Regions from separate parts of the Anaerocolumna sp. genome, predicted to be linked through region 2. Evidence: riboswitches for the same ligand, from Rfam matches in the RefSeq annotation. Region 2 holds a riboswitch; each other region holds the start of a gene.
The links. A riboswitch is a leader RNA that binds a small molecule or an ion and turns the genes downstream of it on or off. The one in region 2 is predicted to bind cobalamin.

Region 1: it holds a riboswitch for cobalamin, as region 2 does, so the genes downstream of both, RT261_RS09390 (ribonucleoside-diphosphate reductase subunit alpha) here and RT261_RS01515 (DUF4430 domain-containing protein) in region 2, are expected to answer to the same signal.
Region 3: it holds a riboswitch for cobalamin, as region 2 does, so the genes downstream of both, RT261_RS18685 (cobyric acid synthase) here and RT261_RS01515 (DUF4430 domain-containing protein) in region 2, are expected to answer to the same signal.

The regions. Positions count from the first base shown of each region.
Region 1 is NZ_DAMAUC010000009.1:141,640-145,912, reverse strand. Features, by position in the region: gene RT261_RS09410 (hypothetical protein) at 1-416, shown strand, start outside; gene RT261_RS09405 (hypothetical protein) at 485-994, opposite strand; gene RT261_RS09400 (GNAT family N-acetyltransferase) at 1,094-1,534, opposite strand; tRNA gene RT261_RS09395 (tRNA-Leu) at 1,635-1,718, opposite strand; cobalamin riboswitch at 2,042-2,267, shown strand; gene RT261_RS09390 (ribonucleoside-diphosphate reductase subunit alpha) at 2,488-4,273, shown strand, end outside.
Region 2 is NZ_DAMAUC010000001.1:371,568-375,840, reverse strand. Features, by position in the region: gene RT261_RS01525 (hypothetical protein) at 1-72, opposite strand, end outside; gene upp (uracil phosphoribosyltransferase) at 824-1,453, shown strand; cobalamin riboswitch at 1,513-1,739, shown strand; gene RT261_RS01515 (DUF4430 domain-containing protein) at 1,947-2,351, shown strand; gene RT261_RS01510 (hypothetical protein) at 2,428-2,958, shown strand; gene RT261_RS01505 (ASKHA domain-containing protein) at 3,085-4,273, opposite strand, start outside.
Region 3 is NZ_DAMAUC010000032.1:24,639-28,911, forward strand. Features, by position in the region: gene cobT (nicotinate-nucleotide--dimethylbenzimidazole phosphoribosyltransferase) at 1-952, opposite strand, end outside; gene RT261_RS18685 (cobyric acid synthase) at 936-2,453, opposite strand; cobalamin riboswitch at 2,544-2,733, opposite strand; gene RT261_RS18690 (DUF512 domain-containing protein) at 2,977-4,273, shown strand, end outside.

The DNA.
Region 1 (4,273 bases), on a different contig from region 2:
ATCAGGGTGTCCGTGAAGAAGCTGCGGTAGAGGAAAGCTATGTACTGACAGCTGCTGAACCACCAAAGGAACCAGTCAGCTATTTAATTGGTGAAGCATACCGGATTATCAGTCCCGTTTATAGTGTGGAAAACCTACAGGATGCCACAATTGTATTAGATTTTAACTTGTCTGTTGTTCTCAAAGATTATCTTGCTGAAAATCCTGACGCTCAGCTAGGCAGGGACTTTGTGTTATTGGAGATGGAGTCGGATATGACTTGGATCACACCAGTGGTACCATCTTATGACAGCAAAAATTTTGACACACCGGAGAATGCAGAAAAGTACTTAGGCAATACCAGCAAGTGTAAATATTCCTATCAAGTTTCCGACAAACCAATACAAATTTGTTTTGGTGTGTTACAAAAAGAATAAAACAGAATAACTTTGTTAAACCTAAAAAATCCGCTGCTCCTTACAGAACAACGGATTTTTTATTTGTTTTATTCCACTTGTGGACCGGATGGAAGACGTTCATATGCATCAGATTCATGAACATACTCCCAAACTTCCGTCATGAACTTTACAAATTTATTGTTAGCCTTTGATATTCCCTTTTGGTCTATGTGGGCACCTGTACTGCAGGATATGCTTTTAGTCTCACCATCGGATACATATTGAAATTCATAATAGGATGGAGGTATGGCCATATAGCCTTTATCCGGATCGATCTCTTCAGGCAGATCATGGAGGTCATATTTTATAAAGGCCTCATAAATCTTCTGTAGCTGCTCGTCAGAAAAATTGAAATCTGTTATAGCATTTGGGTCTCCTTCGTCAAATTGAAATCTGTTTTTTATTGTAGAATTAAACGTATCAACTTCTGTGAAATTGTGGGTATAAACAAATCCAAAATCATCAGGAATTTCTTTTGCTGACTGCTTCCCACCATTACATGCACTAAAAAGTAAAGCAGATATTAACAGAAGCATTAGAACCTTTGCTCTTTTCATTTTTACTCCGTCCTCCTATCACTTATTTGTCCTAAAAAGGACTTGATATGCTAAATTATACCATGACTTCGGGACATTGCAACAAAAATAGGAGGAACTTTATGACTCCCTTTTTAGATAAACCATATCAACAAGTTGCTTTCCACATTCATATATAGGATGGTCATAGTTATCAGTGAAAAAATTTTCTATACGATGTGACTCAATAAAGCCGCATCTTTGATAAAAGTCCAGAGTGAGTGGGCTGTCACCTGTTCCCACAAGCATAGTTCTACAATCCGTATAGTAAGAAAACAAAAATTCTATCAGGGCTTTTCCATATCCTTTTCGCTGGCAATCAGGTCTGGTTGCAATATTTTTTATCTCATAAATTCCGTCTGCTTCTTTTGTAACTACGCATTCGGCTTTTATTCCATTATCATCTAGAACAAACATCTCGCCACGTTCCAAGTATTTGTCTATCATGCTTTCCTGTTCGTCTGCAAGTAATAGCAGGTCGATATATTCTTTTTTGTTTTCTGTGACTTTTATTATATTCATAAGCTTGCACCTCTTATTTTATGTTTTTGGGGATTATTTTAACATATAAAATAAAAGAAGTCGATTGCAGTAATCGGCTTCTTTTAATAAAAATTATGTATGCAGTCGAAGGGACTTGAACCCTCACGGTCTTGCGACCACTAGAACCTGAATCTAGCGCGTATGCCAATTCCGCCACGACTGCAAATAATAGTAACGTAAATATTGTACTACTTTTTTCAGTTATGTCAAGTATAAGGTTATGAAATTTACTTAAAAAGTATAAAAATTAACTTGGTATAGTAGTCTTAACAGTATAATTAAGTATTATTTATGTCCCTTTTAATTCAAAAATGCAGCCTTGAACCCGTAGGGTCTTGCAGCTGCTAGAGCCTGAATCTAGCGCGTATGCCACACTGTAAATAGCTCTTTATCAGGCGACAATTTCCCACTATAATACAGGGAGCATTTTACTTGCAATGATAATATTTATATATTATAATAACCTAATATGAATAGTATATTTTAATAATAACCAAGAATTTAGGTTTCCAATTCAGTAGGATAAGCTTTGGGCAAATCCCCTGGGTTATGGAATTAATAGGGAAGATAGGTGAGAATCCTGCACAATCCCATTGCTGTATTTACAGAGTACATTTTCTGGATTGCAAAAATCGGCCACTGGAATATCTGGGAAGGCGAAAATGTATGTTGAAGTATAAGTCAGAATACCTGCCTAAGTTTTATAGAATAGCAATTCTGTGAGGACAGGACATGCTATATTTATTAGGGTAAGCTCATGTAAAATGAGTTTTATTTTGTACCTAGTATTTATAATAAATATAGATATAATTCAAGCCTTATAGTTGCATTCTGACTATGAGGCTTTTTCTCGCTTAATTTTAGACATATAGGCTGTCTGGGTGGATTGATATTCTAATAATGATTTATTGCTGAGAGAAAGGAAGGGCGTTATGGATATAAAAATAAAGAAGAGGGATGGTAGTTATGAACCTCTTTACGTAGAAAAAACAAAAAAGATGGTAGCTTATGTATGTGAGGGGCTAGAGGGCTGTGACCCAATTGAGCTTGAAATGGACTCCAACATTCAGTTTCGGGATGGTATGAGTACAAAGGAAATACAGAAAGTTCTTATTCAAACTGCCATAGAAAAGATGATTCAAACCACAAAAGATGCCCACGGTAATACGGTAAAAACTACAAATATTAACTGGCAATATGTTGCAGCAAGATTATTAATGTCTGATTTATATAAAGAGGCCGCAATTAATAGAGGATATGATTATTTTGGCTATGGAGATTTTTCCGAATTAGTACATAAGTTGGTGAAGGATAAATATTACGGAGAATATTTAATAACGGAATATAAGGAAGAGGAGATTAAGGAGTTAGGTGCTTATATAAAACCGGAGAGAGACTTGCTCTTTAATTACGAAGGCCTGAAACTGTTGACAGATAGATACTTAATTAAAGGTTTTAATAAAGAAGTATTGGAATTGCCACAGGAACGGTTTCTTGCTATTGCTATGCATCTTGCCATTCCAGAAGGCAGCAAAAAGATGGAATATGCTAAAAAGTTTTATGATCTGCTTAGTTTGCTAAAGATGACGGTAGCCACACCAACCCTTGCCAGTGCAGGTACTCCTTATCATCAATTAAGCAGCTGCTTTATATCCGTTGTGGGGGATAACCTGTGGTCTATTTATGATGTGAACAGTAAGTTCGCAAGTGTATCCAAACATGGTGGTGCGTTAGGCATCTATACAGGAAAGATCAGGGCGCTAAATAGTGAAATCAGAGGGTATAAAAATGCTTCCGGAGGAGTCATCCCATGGATTCGTTTATATAATGATACTGCGGTGGCGGTGGATCAGCTTGGCAGAAGAAAGGGCGGGGCCTCTATTACACTGGATATATGGCATCGTGACCTTTATGAATTTATGGAACTAAGGACCAATAATGGAGATGATAGAAGAAAAGCTCATGATATTTTCCCAGCTTTAAGTATTCCCAATCTTTTTATGGAGAGATTGGAAGCAAGAGGAAGTTGGTCATTATTTGACCCGTATCAAGTACATAAAGAAATGGGATTTTACTTAGAAGATTTTTATGATGATGAAGACAACAAAACCTTTACGCAACATTATCTTGCCTGTGAAAAAAATCAAAATCTGGAACGTGTTACAGTAACTGCCCTTGATATTATGAAAAAGATTATGAAAAGTGCAGTAGAAACCGGAACTCCGTTTATTTTCTTTAGAGATACTGTCAATCAGGCCAACCCTAATAAACATGCCGGAATGATCTATGCTTCAAACCTTTGCCATGAAATTGCACAAAATGTAAGTGAATCTACCCTGATTGAAGAAAGCATTGTAACGGATCAAAATGAAAATCATGTAGTAACAAGAGTAAAGTCCGGCGACATGGTAACCTGTAACCTGAATTCCATTAATCTTGGCCGTGTTAATATAGATGAATTGGAAGAAACCGTACCACTTCAGATTCGTATGCTGGACAATGTGATAACTTTAAATCAGTCACCGGTGGCGGAAGCGAAAATTACCAGTGATAAATACCGGGCGATAGGCCTTGGAACCAGTGGATATCATCATTATCTCGTAAATAAGGGAATAACCTGGGAAAGTGAAGCACATTTTAAAGAAGCGGATCTGTTATTTGAAGAAATAGCATATGAGGCAATCAAGGCTTCTATGGAACTTGCCAGGGAAAAAGGCG
Region 2 (4,273 bases):
AACAAAAAAATATTTATTATATTTGTTTTCACCAAATTCTTTACTTATTAATTTTTTAAAAATACTTGACATATTCCCTCTTTTCCTGCATAACATATAGACTTACGCATAAAATCGTTCTTATTATTTATAGTTCCCATGGAATTAATCGGTTTCCTTCTTTTACATAAAAAATATCTTGTTCTTAACTTTAGTATTTGTATCTTTCAAAAAAACAACCTCTGAAATTCATGTGAATACTACCTTTTTAAGTAAATTATAAGGAGCAAATCTGTCCTATTTTTTTCATTTTTTGTTTTAAATTGTAAAAATACATTGATTAAAAATTCACAAATTGTTCATAAATCATCCACACTATAATCATATATGTCTATTATAATAAAAGCATAGTAAATAAGTTGTACACTATATTGCTAATAAGATAATTTTTTTCATAAAATAAGCCTGGTAGTTACCCTCCCCCCTCTACCGGGCTTCTCCTCTGCCTAAGTATGGAAAGAGAGTCTTTTATTAACCAAATAAAATTTTTAAATACTTATTTTATGAATTTTTAAGTGGAATTCTATTTTAATAGCTTAGATTCATTTCATTTTTAAATTCCTTTATCTCATATATTATCATATTTCACTTTTTTCATTCTTTGCTTATCCTATTAAAATACTGCCTGCTTTTTTTATTTTTCATATTTTACATTTTATACACGAATATATTACATTACTTTTTCAAAAAATACAATAAATATAATTTAACACTTTTCTTAGACATTTATTTTTGTTATAATACTTCTAGCAAAAAAGTCTAAAAAACAAATGGAGGCAAGATTATGTCTAAAGTAATAATTATGAATCATCCATTGATTCAGCACAAAATAGGAATCATGAGACGCAAAACAACTTCAACTAAAGAATTCCGTGATTTGGTTTCTGAAGTTGCAATGCTTATATGTTATGAAGCAACAAGAGAACTTCCTCTTGCTGAGATAGAGATTGATACACCTCTTGTTAAAACAATTGCTCATGAAATTGAAGGCAAAAAGCTTTGTATCGTTCCGATCTTAAGAGCCGGTTTGCATATGGCAGATGGAATATTAAACCTGATTCCCAATGCCAAGGTTGGACACATTGGTTTATATAGAGATGAAAAAACATTAGAGCCAGTTGAATATTTTTGTAAGTTACCTACTGATGCCAATGAGAGAGAGATCTTTGTTGTTGACCCTATGTTAGCAACTGGGGGTTCCGCAGATGCTGCTATTACCTTGTTAAAGAAAAGGGGAATCACTAAAATTCACTTCCTATGTCTCATAGCAGCACCAGAAGGTGTAAAACGTCTTACATCGGCTCATCCTGATGTTGATGTATTTATAGGTGCTTTAGATGAGAGATTAAACGAAAGTGGTTATATTCTACCTGGACTTGGCGATGCCGGGGACAGAATCTATGGTACTAAATAATTATATTGACTTTTTTTTTGCGTAATGATATACTGACAGCGTTTATAAGCAGCTGTTTAAGGCTGTTTCATATATCAAGTGGTCACTAATTTATATAAAACCCACATAAAATAGTGACATAATAGGGAAACAGGTTAAAATCCTGTACGGTCTCGCCGCTGTAATTGAGGAGTTTTCTTCAGTATGCTTCATAAAAGCAATATAGATCACTGAGCACATGCTTGGGAAGATTTGAAGAAAATGATGAATCATAAGTCAGAATACCTGCTTGATATGGTACCAAATATGCCACGAGGAATGGTAAGAGGTACAATGACTGTCAGCCGGATATTCTGGTAATAAAGTTATTGTTAATAATCTAAACTATTTTAGGTTCCTTTTGCTTTTGTGGCAAAGGAACCTTTTTCATTCTCCCTCAAAACCTGAATGGCTTTAAAATGCCTCCCTACGAATCAAGAAGGTTCCTATTATTAAAGAAGGAGGAGAATAAATCTTGGAACAAAAAAGAAATGTCAAGAAAATTGTTGTTAGTTGTATTGCTTTGGTCGCAATAATTGCTGCTATGTTCTTTGCCTATAAAACATTTATGGCAAAACCGGTAGAAGGTTCCAAAAACATTGTTGCAGAAGTAATATTAACAGATGGTACAAGTGAGTCCTTTAAAATTACAACAGATGCCGAATTCTTAAGAGAAGCCTTAGAAAAGAAAAAACTGATTTCCGGAATTGAAACGAAAAATGGTTTATATGTAACTACAGTAAATGGTATAACAGCAGACGAATCGAAACAGGAATGGTGGAATTTTTCACTAAACGGAGAATCTTTAATGACAGGTGTTGATACAACGCCTATAAAAGATGGTGACCATTATCAAATAACATTAATGGTCGGATATTAAATAATAAGTTACCTAACTGAGAAAGGAAGATATAATTCTTCGCCGTTCAGGCTAAGAGTGAAAACGGAGGTATAGGATGCGTATAAAAGATATTGTTTTAATTGGTATGTTAAGCGCTCTTTTAATTGCCGTCAAAGAAGTCCTTGCCTTTCTTCCTAATATAGAATTGGTTTCTCTGCTGATAATACTATTCTCTCTACTGTTGCACAAAAAAACATTACTTATTATATCCATATTTGTTTTACTGGAATGTTTTATATACGGTTTTGGATTATGGTTAATAAATTATTTCTATATTTGGTTTATCCTATACTTTATTGTTCGAATTTTTAAAAGAGATCAATCCGCCTTCCATTGGGCAGTTATTTCAGGTGCTTTTGGATTGACCTTTGGTGCTCTTTGCTCCATTCCCTATTTATTTATGGGGTGGATTAACGGAAGCTTCCTAACGGGTGTTCAATCTGCCATTGCTTATTGGATTACAGGAATTCCCTTCGATATTATACATGGAATAAGTAACTTTTTTATAACCTTGTTCCTGTTCAAACCTCTTTATAAGAATTTAAATAAAGTAATAACTAAAGAAATATATATAGAAAAAGATTAAATATATAATCCAAAGTTCGTAATAAAGTACTTTATCGATGAATCGTAATCTTACTTAATAGATAAAAAAGCATGTTTTGAAAAATATATATTCAAAACATGCTTTTTGCATTCATAACTTTACAAATTAGAAATTCATAGCTTTTAAAAACTCATCTTGAAAATCTTTACATAATGCCAGTTCCAGATGCTTTACTTTTTTGCTTATACTTTCTGCCTCTTCTTTTGAGATTTCCCCTAATAACACTTTAGAAGCACCCTCTAAGGCTCCATTTCCAATATAACTTATCTTATCCGGCTCTATGGAAGGCAGCAATCCTATATGAACGGCTTTCTTTACATCAATATTACTGCCAAATGCACCTGCCAGAATAATGGAATCCAGTTGGGATACCGTTAGTTTGGCTTCTTCTAACAACAGCATGATTCCAGTATAAATTGCTGCCTTAGCCAGTTGAAGTTCTCTAATATCCTTCTGGGTTAAAATAACTTCTTTATCACCATGTTTCCATAAAGTAACAAAGTTAGTTTCACCCTCCGCTCCTAATAAACGGCCTGTCTGATCCATTATATGATTACTAAGGAATTCAGAAACTGCTTCAATCACTCCTGATCCGCAGATACCAATGGGATGGATATCATTTATTTCATCTTCAGATTCCCCATTCCTATTCATTCTATAGGTTAAGATTGAGTCTTTTCCCAGTCCAATTATTTCTATCTCAATCAAATTATTTCTGATATTTACTTTCGATATTGCTCCTTCTATGGCCCGCATACCCTGATGCAAAGAAGCTCCTTCAAAAGCAGGGCCTGCAGCCGTTGAGCATACCGTAAGCTCCCCATCCTTTCCTAGAACAATTTCTCCATTGGTTCCAATATCTACAAGGAGATGGTTTCCCTTTGCATAGTTCAAATCTCTGGAGAGAATACAGCCCAATGTATCAGAACCTACATGACCTGCAATTCCAGGCATTACATATATTTCTCCATAAGGATTCATTTCAAAATCTACTTCTGAAGCTTTCAATATTACACCTTCGTAAGATATTCCCTGAAAGGGTACCTTTGCCAATTTCTCAACAGATTTGCCTAAAAACAAATGGGACATGGTTGTATTGGCAGTGATAACCGCAATCTCAATTTGTTTCACATCAATATTATTCTCTGCCGACATGCGTAAAAGTAAGGTATTACAGCACTCTCGAATCAGATAGGCCAGTTTTCTTACATTGTCTTCCCTACTATTGGCAAAAGTAATTCTTGCAATTACATCTGCCCCATATAGGCTTTGAGGATTCTTGGCACTAATTTCA
Region 3 (4,273 bases), on a different contig from region 2:
CGGTGCCTTCTCCTAATGCCATCTCAGCATCAATTACCGGATGTAATTCAAGTTCCTTCATAATTTTTACTGCAGCAGGTTCTTTACTCATATGGGAGGGGATAATATAGTCCTTAACTCCCGGAAGGAGTCGTTCCGCTGTTAGTGCTGCGACTCCACTGATCACGCCGTCCATAACCACCGGGATATGGTGAATTGCTCCGCCAATAAAAACACCTGTCAGCCCGGCAATATCATATCCTCCAACGGTTGCCAGAATACGAAGAGCTTCACTCTTTTGAAAGTTATATTGATCCAGTACCTCTTTAATAACTTCCACTTTGTGATCCAAGCCTTCTTTCGTAAGTCCTGCTCCATTTCCTGTAACGTCCTCTACCCTGCATTGCAGCAGCGCCGCTGTCATTGCACTGCTTGTTGTGGTGTTGCCAATCCCCATTTCTCCCGTTGCAAGAAGGTTATAACCTTCTTTTTTACATTCTGCAGCCATTGCAATTCCAGTTTCTATTGCCTTCAGGGCATCTTCCTGGGACATAGCCGGTTCTTTTTTAAAATTCCTGGTTCCATGTGCAATATTACGCTGTATCATACCCGGTATTTCATCTTCCCGATTGATTCCAATGTCTACCGGCAGTATATCCGCTCCGGCTACCTTTGCCATTTTGCAGACAGAAGTATCCCCCATGACCATACTGGAGGCTATAATTGTCGTCATCTCCTGTCCATATTGTGTCACTCCCTCTTCCACAATTCCATTGTCTGCGCACATTACTATTACTGCTTTTTTTGAAATATCAATATGAGTGGAGCCTGTTATGGCCCCAATTTGTGAAAAAATCCTTTCAAACTGGCCAAGTCCCTTTATGGGTTTTGCAATTCCATCCCAGATTTCTTTTACCTTTTCCCTTATTTCCTCATCCGGTTTGTCAATATATAAGTTAGATAATTCTTTCATAATCTCCTCCATTTAAAACACTGTATATTCCATCCACATCCAAATGTTTTCTTAAAGTATCCGCAAGTTTGTCATATTGGGTTTCTTTAAAGCTTTTATAATCCATCATCAGACCACTTTCCAGAGTAAGTCCTTTTCTTTTTGCAAGTCCATTCACTATAACGGAGGCGATGGTTCCTTCATCAAAGATGCCGTGCACATACGTACCATAGATATTTTCTGCGGCAATTCCATCTTCCTTGCCTTGACCATCCAATGTATTTGTCAGACTACATAAGGGCAGGCAGTCTTGTTCCCTCCTGCTGCTCCCCATATGAATCTCATAACCCTGTAATCTCATGCCGGATAATCCGGATAGTACTCCGGATACCTTTCCAAAGCTTCCTTCTACCTGAGTTCGAACCTTTTCTTTCTCCAATACCGTTTCCATTGAAAATAACTCCATTCCACGGATTGATCCTCCCTCCTCTATAGAATGGGGATCTGATATTGTACTTCCTAGCATCTGATAACCGCCACAGATCCCAAATATAACGCAGCTGCCTTTTTGCTTTTTCACTGCTGCTTCCAGTCCATTCTGCCGCATCCATTTTAAATCTCCCATAGTATTCTTACTGCCAGGCAGAATAATCATATCTGGATGATGCAGCTGAGTGATAGAATCCACATACCTTACAGATACTCCTTCAATCTGCTCAAAAACAGAGAAGTCACTAAAGTTTGAGATTCTGGGAAATCTTATAATGGCAATATCTATCTGTGCTTCCTCTTTTTTATCAAATCGGTTGGTAAGGCTATCCTCATCTTCTACAGATATATTCATATACGGAATTACTCCAATTACCGGAATTCCACCTTTATCCTCAAGCATTGTAATTCCGGGATCCAAAATGGATTGATCCCCTCTGAATTTATTAATAATAAGTCCCTTTACCCGAGCCTTTTCACAATCTTCCAAAAGCATCAGGGTACCAAGAAGCTGGGCAAAGACACCCCCTCTGTCAATATCCCCTACTAAAAGCACCGGCGCATTAAGCATTGCTGCCAGTCCCATATTTACAATATCATTTTCCTTTAAATTGATTTCCGCCGGACTTCCCGCGCCTTCAATAACAATAATATCTGCCCGCTTCTCCAGTTCTTCATAAGCTTTTTTAATATCCGGCACCAATTTCTTTTTAAAGGCAAAGTAATCCTTCGCATTCATATTCCCTATTACTTCACCATTAACGATTACCTGAGATCCGATATCATTAGTAGGTTTTAATAATATGGGATTCATTAATACCGAAGGCTTTATTCCCGCTGCCTCCGCCTGCATTACCTGAGCTCTTCCCATTTCCAAGCCTTCCTCTGTAATATAGGAATTTAAGGCCATATTCTGAGATTTAAAAGGAGCAACCCGGTAACCATCCTGCTTAAATATTCTGCATAAACCTGCTACAAGCAAGCTCTTACCTGCATTCGACATAGTTCCCTGAACCATAATTACTTTTGCCATAAAAAAACCTCCATTGCCACTAAGGCATGGAGGTATAAATATAGACATCAAAAAAACGTCTCATTCATTCCAGACCAGTTTCTCGTGGCTGTAGTAGCTTCATCTAAGGCAGGTCTCCTGGCTGAAAGATCATCATTAACGGCAGTCTTCCCGATTAATATCAGTGACATATTTGCCGCAACTCCCTTATCACAGTGACGAGTTCGTACAGGATTTGCACCTGTTTCCCTTTTCATTAGAACCAATATAGAATTCTAACACCTTAAATGTATTGTATTTTTAATAACTGTATTGTATCACAAAAATAATTCTTCTGCCAACTTTTTTGTCCTCATCTTTCGTCAATAGAATCCAGAATTGGCGCATGTTGTCATTTACAATCATATGGTGTATGTGTATAATAATCATGCAGTTAGAAATAAATGTTCATTATAAATGAAGATAGGCCTGTTACTTGGGAAAATCTTGTGTATAATTATTAATAATTCCAGTACTGGTATAGATTATAGAAAGAGGTCACAAAATGAAGAAGAAATCCAAAGGTCACCTGATAAAAACGGTGCTGCCTAATTCCATTGGTGAAGAAATGGGCATAGAGCCCGGTGACTATCTTGTTGCTATCAATGAGGAAGAAATTGATGATGTATTTGATTATCAATATCTTATTAAAGATGAATATATCGAAGTTCTTATCAGAAAAGTCTCTGGTGAAGAATGGGTTCTTGAAATAGATAAGGAATACGACGAGGATCTGGGCATTGACTTTGAGAACGGTCTTATGAGCGATTACCGTTCCTGTCATAATAAATGTATTTTCTGTTTTATTGATCAGATGCCAAAAGGGATGCGGGAAACTCTTTATTTCAAGGATGATGACTCAAGACTTTCTTTCCTTCAAGGCAACTATATCACCTTGACTAATATGTCTGAAAAAGATATCAACAGGATAATACGTTTTAATCTGGCTCCAATTAATATATCCGTTCAGACTACTAATCCTGAGCTTCGCTGCAAGATGCTTAACAACCGTTTTGCAGGAGATGCCCTTAAAAACTTGGACAAACTATATGAAGGTTGTATAGAAATGAATGGCCAGATTGTTTTATGTAAAAATGTTAATGATGGCCCGGAACTTAAAAGATCTATCAACGACCTATCCAAATACCTGCCATTTATGAGGAGTGTATCCGTAGTACCTGCCGGGATAACCAAATACCGTAAGGGTCTTTTTCCTCTCGAATTATTTACTAAAGAAGAAGCTGGTGCAGTAATTGACCTGATTGAAAGTTATCAGCAGGGGCTTTATGATAAATTCGGGCTGCATTTCATTCATGCCAGTGATGAGTTTTACATCATTGCTGAACGGGAATTCCCAGAGGAAGAATTTTATGATGGCTATATACAGTTAGAAAATGGTGTAGGTATGATGAGACTGTTTATAAATGAATTTCATGAGGCATTGAATAAAGTTATTGCATCTGAAGAATACAACAGTTTAAAACTGTCTCTCCACAGAAACATTACAATCGCAACCGGAAAGCTTGCATATAAGACCATGCTCTCCTTTTCAGAGGAAATAATGGAGGCCTTTCCAAATATAAAGATAAATGTAGTTTGTATAAAGAACCATTTCTTTGGTGAAACAATTACCGTGGCAGGACTAATTACAGGGCAGGACCTTATTAAGCAATTAAAGGAGCAAAAGGATAAAGGAACTGATTTAGGTACCAGCCTTCTTATTCCATCCAGCATGCTAAGAACCGGTGAGAATGTTTTCCTTGATGATATCACCGCAGAAGAAGTTGAAAAAGAACTTAAAA